Regions from separate parts of the Brevibacillus sp. NPDC003359 genome, predicted to be linked through region 3. Evidence: riboswitches for the same ligand, from Rfam matches in the RefSeq annotation. Region 3 holds a riboswitch; each other region holds the start of a gene.
The links. A riboswitch is a leader RNA that binds a small molecule or an ion and turns the genes downstream of it on or off. The one in region 3 is predicted to bind S-adenosylmethionine.

Region 1: another riboswitch for S-adenosylmethionine. It lies ahead of ACFYU8_RS16945 (BMP family lipoprotein); the one in region 3 lies ahead of ACFYU8_RS07565 (homoserine dehydrogenase).
Region 2: another riboswitch for S-adenosylmethionine. It lies ahead of ACFYU8_RS08180 (aminotransferase class I/II-fold pyridoxal phosphate-dependent enzyme); the one in region 3 lies ahead of ACFYU8_RS07565 (homoserine dehydrogenase).
Region 4: another riboswitch for S-adenosylmethionine. It lies ahead of mtnK (S-methyl-5-thioribose kinase); the one in region 3 lies ahead of ACFYU8_RS07565 (homoserine dehydrogenase).

Annotation. Positions count from the first base shown of each region.
Region 1 covers NZ_JBIAOR010000005.1:264,907-269,354, reverse strand. Annotated here, with positions in the region: gene ACFYU8_RS16950 (methyl-accepting chemotaxis protein) at 1-1,085, shown strand, start outside; SAM riboswitch class I at 1,367-1,489, shown strand; gene ACFYU8_RS16945 (BMP family lipoprotein) at 1,690-2,718, shown strand; gene ACFYU8_RS16940 (ABC transporter ATP-binding protein) at 2,825-4,354, shown strand; gene ACFYU8_RS16935 (ABC transporter permease) at 4,329-4,448, shown strand, end outside.
Region 2 covers NZ_JBIAOR010000001.1:1,754,956-1,759,403, forward strand. Annotated here, with positions in the region: gene ACFYU8_RS08170 (YhcN/YlaJ family sporulation lipoprotein) at 1-42, shown strand, start outside; gene ACFYU8_RS08175 (trans-sulfuration enzyme family protein) at 66-1,253, opposite strand; gene ACFYU8_RS08180 (aminotransferase class I/II-fold pyridoxal phosphate-dependent enzyme) at 1,250-2,413, opposite strand; SAM riboswitch class I at 2,508-2,627, opposite strand; gene ACFYU8_RS08185 (pyridoxamine 5'-phosphate oxidase family protein) at 2,702-3,160, opposite strand; gene ACFYU8_RS08190 (DUF5665 domain-containing protein) at 3,298-3,639, shown strand; gene ACFYU8_RS08195 (hypothetical protein) at 3,649-4,448, opposite strand, start outside.
Region 3 covers NZ_JBIAOR010000001.1:1,631,524-1,635,971, forward strand. Annotated here, with positions in the region: gene ACFYU8_RS07560 (CapA family protein) at 1-1,064, shown strand, start outside; gene ACFYU8_RS07565 (homoserine dehydrogenase) at 1,124-2,389, opposite strand; SAM riboswitch class I at 2,476-2,587, opposite strand; SAM riboswitch class I at 2,653-2,759, opposite strand; gene ACFYU8_RS07570 (hypothetical protein) at 2,854-2,988, opposite strand; gene ACFYU8_RS07575 (hypothetical protein) at 2,985-3,116, opposite strand; cobalamin riboswitch at 3,148-3,353, opposite strand; gene ACFYU8_RS07580 (methylated-DNA--[protein]-cysteine S-methyltransferase) at 3,387-3,719, opposite strand; gene ACFYU8_RS07585 (DinB family protein) at 3,736-4,251, opposite strand; gene ACFYU8_RS07590 (cyclase family protein) at 4,377-4,448, opposite strand, start outside.
Region 4 covers NZ_JBIAOR010000008.1:117,841-122,288, forward strand. Annotated here, with positions in the region: gene mtnA (S-methyl-5-thioribose-1-phosphate isomerase) at 27-1,067, opposite strand; gene mtnK (S-methyl-5-thioribose kinase) at 1,064-2,293, opposite strand; SAM riboswitch class I at 2,428-2,572, opposite strand; gene ACFYU8_RS19430 (anti-sigma factor) at 2,669-3,847, opposite strand; gene ACFYU8_RS19435 (sigma-70 family RNA polymerase sigma factor) at 3,847-4,365, opposite strand.

The sequences.
Region 1 (4,448 bases), on a different contig from region 3:
TTTTCGAAGGTGATTTTACGGAGCTCAATTTGCTTATGCGTATTGTCACGATTCTCATGATGATGGGAGCCGTCACGTATCTATGTCTCGCCGGACAAGCCTCCTTGCGAAAAGCTCATGACGCAAGGCAGGAAGCGGAAGAGAAGGAGCGCCGTCTGGGAGAAATGCTTCTGAACATCCAGCAAATGACGGAGCAGTTGGATCGTACAAGCGATCATGTGCATGAGCATGCGGAAGGTACGAAGCGCAATACAGATGAAATGATGGTAGCCTTCAAGGAAGTCGCCACAGGTATGGAATCGCAGGCGAATTCTACGGTGAAGATCGAAGAAGAGGTTCAATCCATCGATCAGGAAATCGAAGAGGTCACAACACAGACCAACGCAATGAAAACAGAATCGCAACAAAACAACCGTCGTCTGGCAGATAGCGTTCAGATGATGAACGAGCTGTCCTCGCAGATGGAGCAAATTGTGCAAGCAGTCAATGTAGCAGCTTCTACGATTCATCAGCTCAATCGGCAGGCGAATCGCGTAGAGGAAATTGTCGGCGCTATTAATCAGATCGCGACACAAACGAATCTCTTGGCACTGAATGCGGCGATTGAATCGGCGCGTGCAGGCGAGCATGGTAGAGGATTTGCTGTTGTAGCGGATGAGGTACGCAAGCTGGCAGAACAAAGCGCGACAGCTACGCAGGAAATTACCGACATTCTCAAGTCTCTGCACCAGGAAAGCGAAAATGCGGTTCAGCATATGAGCAATGGCGAGAATTCTGTTGCAAAAGGCCGAGAGTTGGCAGTGAAAACAGTGGCGTCAATCGAAGCGGTACGCGCTGGGATGATGGCGTTCTTGGAAGCGGCTGATCAAGTAAGCTCCAGCATGGACCGGGTAAAAGTGCGCTCCGGAGAGGTTGCCATCGAGATGTCGACTATTACAGCTGTAACCGAGGAATCAGTTGCCAACTTAGAAGAGCTGTTTGCGACAGCCGAAAACCAGCATCAAAAAGTGCGTGAGATTACGGAAGAGCTGGGCGAGCTGAATACGTTGTCTCATCGTCTCCAGCAAACCTTCCATGTAAATTAATTAAAGGTTGTTTAAAAAGTCGTATTTTGATCACGAAGTAGTTCTGAAAGCTGATTCGGCATCGAAATTGACGTTCACCTTCGAAGTCCGGTGCTCATGTAGGTCTCCTACACTCCGCTCCTCCTTCTTCAGGTTCTCGCCAATTTCTCGGTGCTGAAAAGACGACTTTTTAAACTTCAACTTCGGTTCACTTATAGAAGTATTTGGAATTGAGAAAAAAGAATTGATTTTTTGAACCATTCTGCTAGAATGAATTCCATTGTAACTATATATATTCACCTACCTTATCAAGAGCGGCGGAGGGACTGGCCCGATGATGCCCGGCAACCACTGGACATGTGTATACATGAACAGAAAGGTGCCAATTCCTGCAAAACCTGTACCATGGTTTTGACAGATGAGGAAGAGAACGGCTTCGTACGCAAACTCTTCCTCCGGGAAGAGTTTTTTTGTTGTATTTGTAAAGGGAAGGGAGGAATAAACGAACGATAAATTAATTTTATAAGAGAATATTCGTAAATAGTATTGAAAAAATGGGTAAAAAGCCGTACATTACCTAATAGGATAAAGAAAAACGCAAAGTTCGGATGGGGAGAGATACATCATGAAGAAGTTATTGCTGGCATTAACGACATTCGCAGTATTGGCAACAGGGTGCTCGACTGGCACAAATGCACCTGCAGATCAGCCAGGAGGACAAGCAACAGGACAAGAGGGCGCGGGTAAAAAGCGAATTGCCTTGATTTTGCCCGAGAAAATCGGTGTGAATCCATTCTTCCAACAAATGGATGAAGGTGCGAAGAAAGCCGCGCAAGAGCTGGGCGCAGAAGTAAAAACGATTGAATCTACGGACCATGGAGCGATTGAAGAGAATCTGCGCGTGGCTGTTGCAGAAAATTATGATTTGATCATCACTTCTTCCTTTACAGCAGAGGATGCATTGAAGAAAGTAGCTACCGAAAATCCTGACCGCAATTTTGCGATTATTGATACCGTCGTCGATTTGCCAAACGTTCGCAGTGTTACCTTCCGCGAACAGGAAGCGGCTTACCTGGTGGGAGCAGCAGCAGGTCTGGCAACGAAAACGAACAAAGTCGGTATGGTTGTCGCTCTTGATATTCCGCAGTTGAAAAAATGGACAGTTGGCTTCGAAGAGGGCTTGAAAGCGACGAATCCAAATGCAGAGCTGATGGTCAACTATGTAGGAAGCTTCACTGACCCGGCAAAAGCGAAGGAATTGGCTTTGCTCCAGGCTTCCAAAGGCGCTGACTTCATTAACGGTGCAGCAGCAGTAGGCGACCTCGGCGTTTTCGAAGCGGCGAAGGAAAAAGGCTTCTTCACAGCAGGTCAGGACGTTGACCGTACGACGATTGATCCAGAGCATATTGTTCTGTCCCAATTGAAAGGGACCGACGCGGCAGCTTATGAAACGGTGAAGAACTTTGTAGAAGGAACGTTCAAACCAGGTGTGGTTGCGTATGGCTTGAAGGAAAAAGGCGTAGGCGTAACCTATGTAACGCATGAAAGCAAAACGCCTCTGAACGCTTTTATTGGTCAAGAAGTGGTGGATAAAGTGAAAGCGATCAGCGATGAGATTGTAGCGGGCACCCGCCAAGTACCAGACAAGTTCTAAATACGCACGTAAAAAAGCTTGTGCACAGTGATGGATGTGACCGACTACGGCTGTGTAGTCGGTCTTCCATTTTCATAAAAGGACGTACAGAAATGAGGGAGTGGGAATGACCGATCGCTTGGAAATGAGGGCCATGACCAAGAAGTACGGAGATTTTACCGCCAACGACAAGGTGTCGTTCTCACTGGCAGCAGGAGAAGTCCACGCGATTGTCGGGGAAAATGGAGCGGGCAAAACGACACTGATGCGGATGCTGTACGGGATGGAGCAGCCGACGTCGGGAGAGATCGTGTTAAATGGCAAGCCAGTCGTTTTTCGCGGACCAGAGGACGCGATTCGAAATGGAATCGGGATGGTTCACCAGCACTTTATGCTCTTCGGAGAATTCAGTGTGACTGAAAATATCGTGATCGGCTACGAGCCGAAGCAAGCGGGTTTTTTCAAAAGAAATGACGCGAATGACAAGGTGCGGGCGCTTAGTGAGCAGTATCGCATTCCGATTCATCCGCAGGCCAAGGTAGCGAGTTGCTCGATTGGGGAACAGCAACGGGTCGAAATTCTTAAGGTCCTGTATCAGGGAGCGGATATTATCGTGCTGGACGAGCCGACCGCTGTCCTTACCCCGTTGGAGGTACGCGACTTGCTGCAAACGATTCGAAACCTGGCGGAGAGTGGCAAGAGCGTCATTTTGATTACGCATAAGTTACAGGAGGTCATGGAGGTAGCAGATCGTATTACGGTGCTGCGCGGAGGCAAGGTGACGGGAACTGTTTCTCGGGACGAGACGAACGCGGACGATTTGGCACGACTGATGGTCGGCCGTGAATTGCAGGAGCTTTCTGAGCGTATCCCTCTGGAACCTCTACCGCTCTTGCAGGTGGAAAATCTCACGGTTCGAGAAAAGCAGACGCTACTCGATCAAGTCAGCTTTACCGTGCACCACGGGGAAATCGTAGGGATCGCCGGTGTTTCCGGGAATGGTCAATCCGAGCTGTTGCAAGCGATTAGCGGCTTGCGGGCAGCGCAGGAGGGCACGGTGCGGTTAGGCGGCAAGGACGTGACGAACAAATCAGTAACCACCATTCGGGATGCTGGCTTGGCGCATATTCCGGAGGATCGCTACCTGTGGGGGACGGCCAAACTCTCAAGCGTCGAGGAGAATGCGTTGATGGGCTATCAGCGGAAGCCTGCTTACAACCGCCGCGGCGTCGTTTTGCGGGAGAAATTCCGCCAAGTCGTAAAAGGCTGGGTTGATCAGTTTGCCATCAAGACAGGCTCCCGGCAATTGCAGGAGCTGGCGGGGAATCTGTCAGGAGGAAACTTGCAAAAGCTGATCGTCGCAAGGGAGCTGGGACATGAAACCCCGTTTTTAATTGCGGCTGAGCCTACACGAGGGGTGGATATCGGTGCCATGGAGTACATCCATCAGGCGCTGATCGAAAAACGCAATCAGGGAGACGGGATCTTGCTAGTCTCCTCCGAGTTGTCCGAAATTCTCGCCTTGTCTGACAGGATTTTGGTCATGTATAAAGGGCGAATCGCTGGAGAGCTTTCACGCCTGGAGGCAACCGAAGAAAAAATCAGCGTGATCATGGCGGGAGGAAGCATTCATGGCAGCAATCAAAGAGCTATCTAAGTCATTGGTTCAGCCGTTCTTGGCTGTCGTCATCGGTTTGTTGACCGGGGCGCTGGTCATTGCCGCAGTTGGCGAATCAATCTTGGGCACCTAT
Region 2 (4,448 bases), 120 kb from region 3:
GGACAAAACAAAATCAACGCAAATCGTACAGGAACACCTTAAAAGAAAAGAGGTATTCCCCGGATTTAAGCCCGGGAGAATACCTCTTTTTCTTTATTGACTAATGCTTCAGAAGGCAAATAATCCAATGCTTGCTTCAAATCTGCCACCAAGTCATCGAAATCCTCTAAACCAGCTGACAACCTGATCAAACCATCCGTAATTCCTCTTGCAGCTCTTTCCTCAGCAGGCATCGCTGCATGAGACATCGTAGCTGGGTACGAAAGAATCGTTTCCACTGCCCCGAGGCTAACGGCCACAATCGGCAATTTTACGCGATCAAATAACGCTTTCGCTCGCTCGCGGCTCCCTACATCAAAGGAAAGAACAGCCCCATGACCACTCGCTTGTTCTGTCTGAATCAGGTGACCGGGGTGATCCGCCAGTCCCGTATAGTAGACTCGGCTTACTTGTGGATGCGTAGACAACCAGTCAGCCAAGCTCGCGGCTGTCTTCGTGCTCACATCCAGACGGGCTTTCAATGTTTTGAGCCCACGCATCACGAGCCAGCAGTCCTGCACACCCAAAATCGCTCCCATGCCATTCTGGATAAAGTAGAGCTGCTCCCCTAACGCAGCCTCTCTCGTCACGGCAAGACCTGCCACGACGTCGCTATGACCTCCGATAAACTTCGTCGCGCTATGAATGACCACATCTGCTCCAAGTTCCAATGGACGCTGGTAATACGGGGTTAGGAACGTATTATCGACAATGACGAGCAAGCCATGCTCCTTCGCGATACGAGAAACCGCAGCAATATCTGTCACCTTCAAGGTGGGATTGGAAGGGGTCTCTAGGTAAACGCCTTTCGTCGCCGGTGTAATAGCTGCACGAACAGCTTCTGTCTCTGTCGCATCCACGAATGTAACGGAGATGCCCATTCTCGACAATACCTTGGTCAAAAACCGAAACGTACCTCCGTATACATCTTCCGCCACTACCACATGGTCTCCGGCTGAAAACAGCATGAACACGCTGGAAATAGCAGCCATGCCAGATGAGAATGCAAAACCCCGTGCACCTCCCTCCAGCGACGCAATGGCTTCCTCTAGAGCCTGCCTCGTCGGATTGCCTGATCTGGCATAATCGAAAGAACCTGGCTGATCGATATCAGCCTGATGAAACGTAGAAGCCTGATAAATGGGAACCGACGACGCACCTGTGAACGGGTCAATGCAAGTCGAACCGTGGAGGATCTTGGTTGCAAAATTCATCGTACACTCCCCCCTACGACCAAACTAGCATTCAATGCCTGAAACAAATCGGCTACGACATCATCTGGATGCTCGATGCCAACCGACAGTCGCAACAATCGATCACAAACACCGACATGCACTCTGACTTCTTGCGGGATATCGGCGTGAGTCTGCGTCGCCGGATACGTACACAATGACTCGACACCACCCAGACTTTCCGCAAAGGACACGATTTGCAGATTTTGCAGGAACAATCCCACCTGCTCTACATCGCGTACACGGAACGATACCATCCCACTATGCCCAGTCGCTTGATTCACCTGTATCTCATGCCCCGGATGCTCTGGCAGACCTGGATAAAATACCTCCGCCACTGCCGGATGCTCACGCAGCCCTTCCGCTACAATCAAGGCATTGGATTGATGACGCTCCATGCGCAATGCCAATGTTTTCATCCCGCGAACGAGAAGCCAGCAATCTTGTGGTCCAAGTACAGCACCGATTGAATTGTGCAAAAACCGGATTTTTTCCGACAACTCTTCCCCTTTTGTTACGATGAGTCCAGCCAGCACATCGTTATGTCCTGCCAAATACTTGGTTGCACTATGTAAGACGATATCTGCACCAAGCTCTAGTGGGCGTTGACAATACGGGGTTAAGAATGTGTTATCTACAATCGTAAGGAGCCCGTGTTGTTTCGCCAATTTCGTTACTGCTCGAATATCGGTAATCTGCATGAGCGGATTGGTTGGTGTCTCGACGAAGATGGCCTTTGTATCTGGGCGAATCGCATTTTTGAGTGCACCAATGTCACGCAAATCCACATACGAAAACGTAAGACCATAGCGAGAGAGCACTTGCTCGAACAAGCGATAGGTTCCTCCGTACAGATCGAGTGAAACGATTAGATGATCCCCTTGGGAAAACAAGCCCATGACGGTATGAACAGCAGCCATTCCTGAAGCGCAAGCGAAACCTGCATCTCCTGATTCCGCTTCAGTGATGGTCTCCTCCAGGATAGTGCGAGTAGGATTGGCTGTACGTGTATAATCATATCCAGTGCTCTGGCCCAAGGCAGGATGGCGATAAGCCGTTGCATAGTAAACAGGAAAGCTCACCGCCCCTGTTTTTTCGTCTCTGCCTACTCCCGCCTGAATCAACTTCGTTTCTAATTTCATATCTGTTTCTCTCCCTCCAATAGTGTTCGAGGGCATCAAAAAAGCCCCCTTTCCTCTGAAAGAAGGCTTTGTTTACGTCACCGTAAGCAAATCCTTCTCATCTTTCAGAGTTTGATAACTCTGCAGGAATTAGCACCATTATCTCCCTGTTAAAATACAGGTGATTGGTTGCCGGGCATCATCGGGCCAGTCCCTCCGCCGCTCTGGATAAGAAGATTGCTATTCAATTTGATTGACCCTAATACTAAAGGATCGGCAGGATTCTTGTCAACAATTTATTTCCACCCGTTAGTTTGCATCTTTTAAGGCAGTCATAACTTGATTGTCCAACTTCGCTGCCGCGTTTTTATCATATGTCTTTTCATATTGAGGTTCTACGGAAATACGGGAACCGTAAAACATAATATCACGAACGGCCTCAATTTTGATTTCCGCCATGGCTAGCTTGAGTGGAACACCCTCCAGTCGGTCTGTTTTGACGGTAGCACGACCATTAATGGCAAAAGAGGAGCCAGCACCGATCAAATGCAGGACAACTTGTGGTTCCTTTGCAATATTAGCCAAAATACGTGAGCGGTTATCCACGGCAAAACGAATCGTATCGGCGGTGACAGCATACGTCCAGGACAAGGAGCTGAGCGATGGTGCCCCTGACTCATGGTCTACTGTGCCCAAGGTAACAAAACGCTCCTTTTGCAAGAGCTTGTATAAATCTTCGGAAAGAGATTGGGAAACAGTTTCAGCCATTTCAAAGCCTCCTAACAAACGTTTTGTACGTTCATTGTACTCTTCGCATAGCCGATAGGCAAACCTTTCCTCTTCACCTTGATTCTGGTTGTCTTTTTCCCTAGACTGGTAGTAACGATACCGAATTGTGGAAGGGGATGGACAGCTTGTCACCTACAGATCGCCTCATGCAACAAATAGATCAAGTTCTTGAAGAGCTTCAGGAAGTTCGAAAGGTAAATGAGCGGATGCATAAAATTGCGATGTTCCTGGAGGATATCCGATTAGCAGATGTGATTCAAAATTACACAGCCCCGCGCAAGCTGCTCTGGATCAATTTCCTCGCAGGTCTTGCCCGGGGTCTGGGGTTGACGATTGGTACTGCTATCGTTTTAGCTTTCCTCGGCTCCCTCTTGACGCAATTTCTTTCGATCCCCATTCTGGGGGATTACATCAGACAATTGGTGGAGTACGTCGAGACTTACAAGCAGCGGCCTTAACGATAGAGACTAGTCTCTGTCTCCTTGATCGTTGTCATCGTCGTCATGATCATCATCGTGGTTGCCATGTTTTTTCCAATATCCATACGCGTTGCCGTTGGGATGCTTATCTTTATCTTTATCTTTATCTTTATCTTTATCTTTATCTTTATCTTTATCTTTATCTTTATCTTTCTGCTTCCCTTTTTCTTTTTCTTTTTTCTTTTTGTCATCATCATCGTCATCTGTTTTCTTCACAGGCTCGACAATAACTTTTGTGCTTAATGCGACGTCAGCTTTCTTGACCAGCTTATCGTTTTCATACAAGGCAAATTGAATCGATTTGGCGCTAAAGGAGTGATTCTTGTAAGACAATGTCAAAGAAAACTCACCTTTGTCATTCGGTTCAATTTCTTTTTTCTTCCCGTCAGGAGCGATTACAAACAATTTAGTATCGTCCTTTTTATTCCAGCCGCTTACTGTCCCCTTCACCTGAATGGACTTGGCTGCAGGATTGTTTACAGCAGTCGCCTTGATGGCATATGCGGTAGCTTGATCCTTGTCAGGAGCGTTCACGATTTCTACCTGAACGGACTCGGAATCAACCTTCTTGCCATTCTCGTAAACCTCGATCAAGGCTTTTTGATCTTTCGCTGCTTGTACGTCCTTTACTGAAACCGTAAAGCTGCCTACGCCATCCCACAGCTTCTTCACGTTTGCCTCTTTTTTCACACCATTATAGGTGACAGTTACTTTGTCTGCCCCCTGCTTGACAATTCCTTTAACTTTTAATTCCTTTTTCTTCGCATCCAAAACAGACATCGTATGGA
Region 3 (4,448 bases):
TCGTCGTCGGAACCTACTACCTGTTCCAATCAGCCATGGATGGAGAACATGCCAACCCGAGCACGCAGCCTGCTCCTGACAATACCGTGAACCCAAAGTCTTCTGTGCAGCTCACCTTTGTCGGTGACATTATGATGTCAGGGAATGTAGAGAAGACCTTACTCGCAAACAGCTATGACTACCCATACAAGCATGTAAGCTCACTCTTTTTGCAAGATGATATCACGATTGCCAATCTGGAGACGCCGATTACCGCCACAGGTGTTGCTGCACAAAACAAGGCGTATGTCTACAAGTCGTCGCCACTTGCTGTTCCTGCCATGAAAAACGCTGGGATTGATGTCGTGAATCTCGCCAATAATCATTCCATGGACCAAGGGGTTCCGGGATTGCTCGATACCTTTGACGCTTTGGACGAAAACCGGATTGAATACGTCGGCGCAGGTAAGGATGCCAGCCGTGCCTATTCACCTATCTTCATAGAAAAGAATGGAATCAAGATCGCGATTCTCGGCTTCAGCAGGGTTATTCCCGAAACGAGCTGGTTTGCAAGGGATTCCCAGCCAGGTATGGCCGCTTCCTATGATCCTACACTGGCAGTGAAAGCGATCCAAGATGCGAATAGCCAAGCGGATCTCGTTGTAGTGATTGCACACTGGGGCAAGGAACGCTCCGATTATCCTGTCGATCATCAAAAAGAGTTGTCTCGTGCATACATCGATGCTGGTGCAGATTTGATCGTCGGTGGTCATCCCCACGTCCTTCAAGGCTTTGAACGATACAACGACAAATGGATTGCGTACAGTCTCGGCAATTTCATTTTCACACGATCAACCGAGCCCAAGACATGGGAGACGATGGTCCTGCAAGCAAGCTGTACGAAAAGCGGTGATTGTGAGCTGACAATGCTTCCGTTTCACGCAGAATTGGGACAAGCCGTACCGATGAATGAAAGCAATGGCGCCGCCCTTCTAAAACGCATTGAATCCATTTCAGAGAGTGTCGACATACAAAGTGATGGGCGTGTGCAGCCACGTGTAAAAGCGGTGGAGACTGCCCCCTGACAAAAGAAGCCGTGTTTCCAGTTAACTAGAAATACGGCTTTTCTTTTTATTCCGCTTACTTACGCAGATTCGAGAACAGGGAAGCAGCGCACGGCCAAGCCAAAATCATTTTTCAATAGGGACTCGTGCTCTTCACTGATCCCTGTCACGATTAAACCTACGCGCAAGACGCCCCCCAAATCAAATTGAACTTTAAGCTTATGCACGTTTACTCCTGCTTGCTGAAGGAAATGCAGGACGCGCTCTGGCGTAGCAGTATGGCATGAGCCCTCAAGATAACAGAGGACACGTTCTGTCGAGTCCAATGTGACGCCAGCTTTGTCAGCCGTTTTTTCTTTCCAAGTAGGATGCGGTGTGAATGGCTGCGTCAATAAATAGGCCAAATCCTCGACAACAGCACTTGCTGTAGGGAGCTCTCCTGCCCCTCTTCCTGTAAACAACAAGTCTCCCACGATGTTGCCGGATAGCTGAACAGCATTAAATGCGTCGTGGATTTGCGCCAGCGGATGGCTCAGCGGAAGCATAGTTGGTTCAACCGACAGGCGAATTCCTTTTTCAGCTTGATAAGCCTGCGCGATCAGTTTGATCCGGTACCCCAGCTCGCTCGCAATCCGAATGTGACCTGCTGACAAATCTGCAATCCCTTTGCGAACAACATCCGCTAAAGGCAGCGATTCTCCGTAAACAAGCTGTGCCAAGATATATAACTTGTACATAGCGTCAAAACCTTCTACATCAGATCGAGGGTCTGCTTCCGCATAGCCCAGCTCCTGCGCTTGCTTGAGCACCTCCTGGTAAGAGAGCTGCTCTGCCTCCATTTTCGTCAAAATGAAGTTCGTTGTTCCGTTGAGAATACCGCGAACCCCTTGAATATCGTTCGTGCGAAGGAACTGTCTCAGTACGCTCAAGATCGGGATGCCCCCTGCCACACTCGCTTCATAGGCAAGATGCACTTGATGCTGATTGGCCAAATCGACTAGCTCCGTTCCTCTTTTCGCCAGGAGTTCTTTGTTGGCAGTTACCACATGGCAGCCCTTTTCAATCAAAGCACGGACGTAGTCATAGGTAGGTTCTACACCGCCCATGACTTCCACCACGATATCCACATCGCTTCTCAATACATCCTCAAAGTCTGTTGTCAGTAAAGCAGGGTCGACATAAATCGCACGCTCTTTTTCCGAGTCACGCACCAATGCTTTGACGATCTCGATCCGCTTTCCTAAGCGAGCAGCCAGCTTCTCCTGTTGCGAACGGATCGTTTTGATTACGCCTCCCCCCACGGTTCCCAATCCCAATAATCCCACGCGCACTACTTCTGCACTCATCCTGACCACCTCATACCCCGAATTTTAGATAAAAAGAAAAGCCATCTTCGATAAGAAGAAGGCTTGTTAGCAGCTAATGCTCCCCCTCCTTATCTCCCAGGACGTATATGTCCTGCAGGAATTGGCACCTTGTCACAAAATATACGTGACGGTTGCCGGGCTTCATCGGGCCAGTCCCTCCACCTCTCTGGATAAAGAAAATATGAAATTAAAAAAACCTTCTTCGATAAGAAGAAGGTTCATCTACAAATGGAGTAACCCGCTTCTTATCTTTCGAGACGAAACGTCTCGCAGGAATTGGCACCTTGTCGCAATATGCAACGGTTGCCGGGCTTCATCGGGCCAGACCCTCCACCTCTCTGGATAAGAACTATTTATGCTGTTGAGCTTTATTCTAAGAAATTCCAAGGCAAGCGTCAACAAAATTCTTTCTTTTCAGATTGCAAGCGAATTGGGCAAGGTTTTCAGTTGTGGGTGAACAAGCTTTCTACCTCTTCCATGCTGCAGCAAGTGCAATGAAGCACGCCCTCCTGGCATTCCTCAGGCAGCTCTTTTTCCTCGACATATCCGCACCATTGGCAAATGAAAAGTTGAATCATGGCACGACCTCCTCTTCTTTTATTCTGCCCAAAATAAAAAGAGCATTTTCCGCTCGACCGTGACGATCGTTAGAAAATGCCAGAAAAGGAGGGACGTACTTGTCCACTCGCTGTTTTTTGCAAGCCATCTCTAACACCTCCCTATCTCCCGTAGGTCTATCAGTGTTGTCGAAACAGGCAGGTCTCCTGACTTAGGGTTCATCGTCGAGCGTCGCCTTCCCCGTCTACTTTGATAGACCAGTGGCTTGTTGGACGCTGACTCCCCTCTTACAGTGGCGGGACCGTGTCGGATTTGCACCGAGCTTCCCTATTATCCTTGTGGCAAATTGGTTATGCCCTAAGGAACCTGTTTCCACCTATGAAATTGTACCTTCTCACTACTACCCTCAGATTTTACCTTATTTTTCCTTGTTGTGCGAGCATTGTTCGTGGGCCAGTAGCCATTCCTTTCGCCACAATCCTCCCGAATATCCTGTTAAACTCCCGTTTGATCCAATAATTCTGTGGCATGGTACCGCATTTTCCTTCCCAATCAACGCGGCTAGCTCTGTGTACGTAATCTTGTGCGCATAGGGAATCGTGGTCAATGCGTGCCAGACTGTTTTCTGAAAGTCTGTTCCTTTCATCCAAAGGGGAACAGAAAAGGACTGTCTCTTACCGGAAAAATATTCGTCCAGCTGTTGCCGGCAAACGCGGAGAGGCTCTGGGCATTTGTCTTCTTGTTCAAGCAAAATCGGTTCGTAAGACCTACCTCAAATACCGATCTTTCAAAATGGCACTGTGGTGAGCTTCGTGTCCAGCAATCACATAGGCCAACGTCCTTGCAGATAGCTTGTTTCCGTTGGCAAGTCCCGTACGCAACCACGCTTCTGGAGAGATTCCTCGCACCTGCGCGATAGTGGAAGCACGAACAGCCTTGTACTCTTCCAATAGATCTGAGAGCTCTCTCTGCTGAAAACACGCCTGTTCTACAAAAGTATTCTCATCAAAACCGACGAGGGGCGTTTGATCTCCTCTCGCGATTCTCAGCAAACGATAGCTCATGATGCGTTCTGTATCGACGAGATGACCTAAAACCTCTTTTACCGTCCACTTGCCTGGAGCATACCGATAATCCATTTGCTCAGGAGCAAGTGACGAAAATAGCCTGACTTGCCTCTCTCCTTGTTGCATGAGGATCATTTGCAGATCCCCTTCAGGTACAAGTCCAACATAATAATCAAAATAAGCAGCGTATTCATCGCGCTCTGGTCGTCTGAGCATGTATTTTCCACTCCTTGTCATTCATTATGGATAGACAAATGATACCACCCTGCACTCCATGCCAAACAAGGATTCACTAATACGAACGCACCCGCCTGATCTTCGCAGGCGGGTGACCGTTACCATCATACGCTTTGTAAGCCTTCGAACAAAAGAACCCTTGCCGGAGCTGCATCCGTGCCAATCAGCTTCAGTGG
Region 4 (4,448 bases), on a different contig from region 3:
CGGGCGAACGCTTATAAAAAGTTCTTTTATTTTTTGCTATTGCCGATCTCCTCCGGCTTGAAAATGCCTGTCTCCGTGACGATAGCTGTAATGTACTTCGCAGGCGTTACATCGAACGCAGGATTGTACACCTTGATATCGTCTGGAGCGACCTGTTTGCCCAAGCCATGCGTAATTTCTTCCGCTGGACGCTCTTCAATCGGAATATCTGCGCCTGTCGGTGTCTCCAGATCGACAGAGGACAAGGGAGCTGCCACGTAAAAAGGAATGCCGTGAGCTTTTGCTAATACCGCTACTCCATACGTTCCGATTTTGTTGGCGACATCCCCATTTGCTGCTACGCGGTCTGTACCCACGATGACAGCCTCTACTTTCCCTTGGGACATGACCATCGCCGCCATGTTGTCGCAGATGAGCGTCACATCAATTCCTGCTTGCTGCAATTCGAAAGCAGTAAGACGGGCGCCTTGCAGGACAGGACGAGTTTCATCTGCATATACTTTCAGATTCCAGCCGCGTTCCTTTGCCAAATAAAACGGAGCAGTAGCAGTACCGTATGCAGCTGTAGCCAATGCCCCTGGATTACAGTGCGTGAGAATTCCCATACCGTCATGCAACAGAGTGAGCAGATGCTCTCCGATGGTCCGGCATACTTCAGCGTCTTCCTTTTGAATCGCCAGTGCTTCATCGAGCACTGCCGCCTTCAACTCGGCAATCGACGCTCCGCTTTCTTTCGCAACACGAGCCTTGGTGCGATCCAACGCCCAGAACAGATTCACGGCTGTCGGACGGGAAGACCCCAGGTAGTCTGCCTGCTGGTTCAGTTCCTGCCAAAACTCGTCATAGTTACTCGCTTCACTGCCACGAACGCCCAGATAGAGCCCGTAAGCCGCCGCCATTCCAATCGCTGGTGCGCCACGTACTTCTAAGCGACGGATGGAACCCCATACTTGCTCGGAGGTGGTCAAGTTCAAATAAATCGTTTCTACTGGCAGACGCGTCTGGTCAAGCAAGACCAGTGCATCATTCTCCCACTTAACAGGTGCCAATTGGGTGCTGGTTGTCATACTGTCGTTGCCTCCTGATAGTAGCGTTCGGTCACAGTGCGTACAATGTCCGTAATATCTGTCGATTCGTCTATACCGCCACGACCGAGAATCAGCGCTTCTCCAATCGAGAGAGCTAAACGCTCTGCTTCTGCGCGGACCTTGTCGTCTTCAATGGCATTCAGGTCTGCTACGCCTGCCAAGCCGATGACACGGCGCAAGATTTTGCATCCGGCATAGCCTGCTGTATCTTGAATCAAGCGCTTCACGTAGCTTTGCCACAGTCCTTCGACATGGGCGCTGCGCTCTTTGGCGTGCTTGTGCCAGAGCTGAACGAATTGCGAAACGAACTCATTCCAGACATCCTCGACCGTTTCCAGTAAATATTCGCGGTACGCTTCCCGTTCTCCTTGATCTTTTTGCAAACCGTGCTGTCCTGCGTAGTTGAGTAGCAGATTGGCAATAACCGCCCCGATATCAAAACCGATTGGGCCGTAGTAAGCGAACTCCGGATCGATTGCTTTAAAGCTGTTTTCCGTGATGAAAATACTTCCGGTATGCAAATCACCATGCAACAGCGCTTCTGAGCGTGTGAGGAAATCGTATTTCAGCTTGGCGATTTCCAGCTTCAGCGGCCTGTTGTTCCAGATCGCCTCGACTTCCCGGCGAATCAACGGGTTGAAGTCGTTGGTTGGCGCATTTTCATACGGATCGGTAAAGACGAGATCTTCCGTTATTTTGCATAATTCTGGATTTATGAATGTTCCGACTAGCGATTTTTTATCGTACGGATGCGCGCCTAAGTCAGAAGTAAAGAACAAGGTTTGCGCGAGAAAACGCCCAATCTGCTTCGCGAATAGCGGGTACCGCTTCCCTTCGATCAGACCTTTGCGCATGATGATGTGGTCCCCGACGTTTTCCATGACTGTCAACGCGAGTTCCCCATCGAAATGATACACCTGTGGCACCAGGTCTGGAACGTATTTGTGCTGAATGCGGAGTGCCTCGCTCTCGATGCGAGCTCGATCAATCGTCAACGGCCAGGATTCTCCCACTACGCGGGCAAAAGGCAGTGCTTGCTTGACAATGACGCTCTTACCGGTAGTTGGCTCCTGAATGTCAAAAACCAGATTGAGATTGCCATCCCCGATTTCGCGGCTGATAAGCTCTGCTCCATCGCTAAAAAGGCCCGGTATTCCTTTTACGTACTCTACTGCTTCCTGCTCAGTCAATGCACGATATGTCATAATTACAAAACTCCCCTCTACGTATTTTTCCTCTATCTCAACTAGTTTTGTTTGTGTCCAGAGAGCAAAAAAAGACCTCTTTTCCCGAAGAAAAGAGGTCGTGTCGTCACGTGTAAAAAACCGTGTTGATGTCCCCCTTATCTTCCAGACCACTTTTGTTTCTGCAGGAATTAGCACCGTGCATGTCGCCTGTCAATCAGTCGCTGCTCGCGTCTGAATGGCGTCATGTCGGTTGCCGGGTATCATCGGGCCAGTCCCTCCACCTTCTCTGGATAAGGTATCCAAAACGTATTCGGTTTTTGATTTAGTTTGAATCATACAACCAACGCTTCCACGATGTCAACACCCTTTTGTGCAAAAATTCGCACCTTGCGATTAGTAAGTGTAATGTGTTCCCGATGCCGCTGGCCGCTCCCAATTCCACCAGTCTACCTTGCCTAAAAGCGCTGCAGTTATCGACTTTTCGGCCTTGAGCTTCAGCAGTTCTTTCGTTGGTCCGGTCAGGACGGCGCCGTAGATGCGCACTCCGTTTTGCTGCATGTAGTTGTATCGTTCTGTTATTTGTGGGTCGCTACGAAACAACAAGGTTCTACCGATATCGCGAGTCAAACCATCTTGCTCAGACAAGTACTTCATTTCGTTCAGATAAGTCGCCATCCGCCTATCCCCTTCCCCGTTTACAAGAATAGAACCACCATAATTCAGTTCCCGTTCTGCAAACCCCCATACTTCTCCAGGGCCTAACATCGCTTGTCCCTCTTCATTCTCTTTGCTCTCGACCCCTGTGTCTACGGCAAACCAAACCGTATCTTGTCCCGAAGAGGTAACATGCCGTGAAACCAATTCATAGTACTCCTCGTACGTCAGGAAGTGGTCAAAAGATATCGCAAGCTGCGAAACGGTTCCCTCTGGCAGCTTCTCCATTGTCGTCCAGGCAGGTGAAGTGCGAGACATCGTATCCTCCCTTGCCCCCTCTGTCGGATAACGGAAATATAGCTTCTGTTCCCTAACCCCATTCGGCCATTGCGGCCAAGCATTTATGTTCCACAGCACATTCGTACTTTCAAATCGGCCAGCGTTCTTTTCTTCCGCTCCAACTCTTTCACGCAACTCCATGCTGATATTGCCGTAGAATAACCCCACCTGTGAGCCACTACCGCCGACACTAACACCTGGCTGCGTAAAATTAACCATCGCCTTCGCGACACGGAAAATATCTTCATGCATCAGTGATCCGACCCAGCCATTCAAAAACAACAACAAGACTCCGGCAAAAAAGGGAAGCCCTATGGTGAATCCCGCGTTGGACAACCGACTTTTCCATTTTCCCCGACGAACAATAGCGCGCTGTTTTTCAGCCGACAGCATTTCAGGCTGTATTGGTTCCGCGATGTTCTCCCCCTTCTCTTCCCCCAACAAAAGCCTCTCCAACCGCTGTGCGTATTCCTCGTCAGCAGCTATTTCCTCCTCAAATTGTTTCGAATCTTCTTCCGCCATTTCCCCACGCAAATAAGCAAGCAGCCTTTGATCGCGTTTGTTCTCATCCTTGTTCATCACTGGCTTTCCTCCCTCCACATTTGCCGCATCTTTTGTCGTCCCCGAAACAAGGAACGCTTCACGTCTGCCAACTCAATCCCGAGCACTTCTGCCATTTCCGCGTAGGAAAATTGCATGGCAGACAGCAATATGACCTGTCTCTGCTTTTCCGGAAGTCTGGCCAATAAGTCATAGGCCACTTCCCACAGCTCGTTGTTCACAACATGCTCTGCCGGATCAACCGCAGCATCATCACGTCGCTCTGGCAGAGCTTCCACAAACGCAAATCGTTGTTTCCTCTTCTTGCGATAACCGTCCACGAAAGCGTGATAGGCCACCTTGAACAGCCAGGGCCGTACTTTTTCTCCATGGTAGTCGTCCAAGGAAGAGAAGGCGCGACAAAAAGTTTCCTGTGTCAGATCCTCTGCGAGCCTCTCATCACGTGTTAGCCGGAAAAGATAGCGGTAAATATCGTTTATATGCAGCCGGTACACATCCTCCAGACCTACTTTCCCAAGCCGTTCACACCCTTTCATCCCTTACCACGAAGGAATTGCCAAAAAGTTTCACCTTGGTCTCATTTTTCTGATATCCTGCTGCACATTCCCCGCAAAAACAA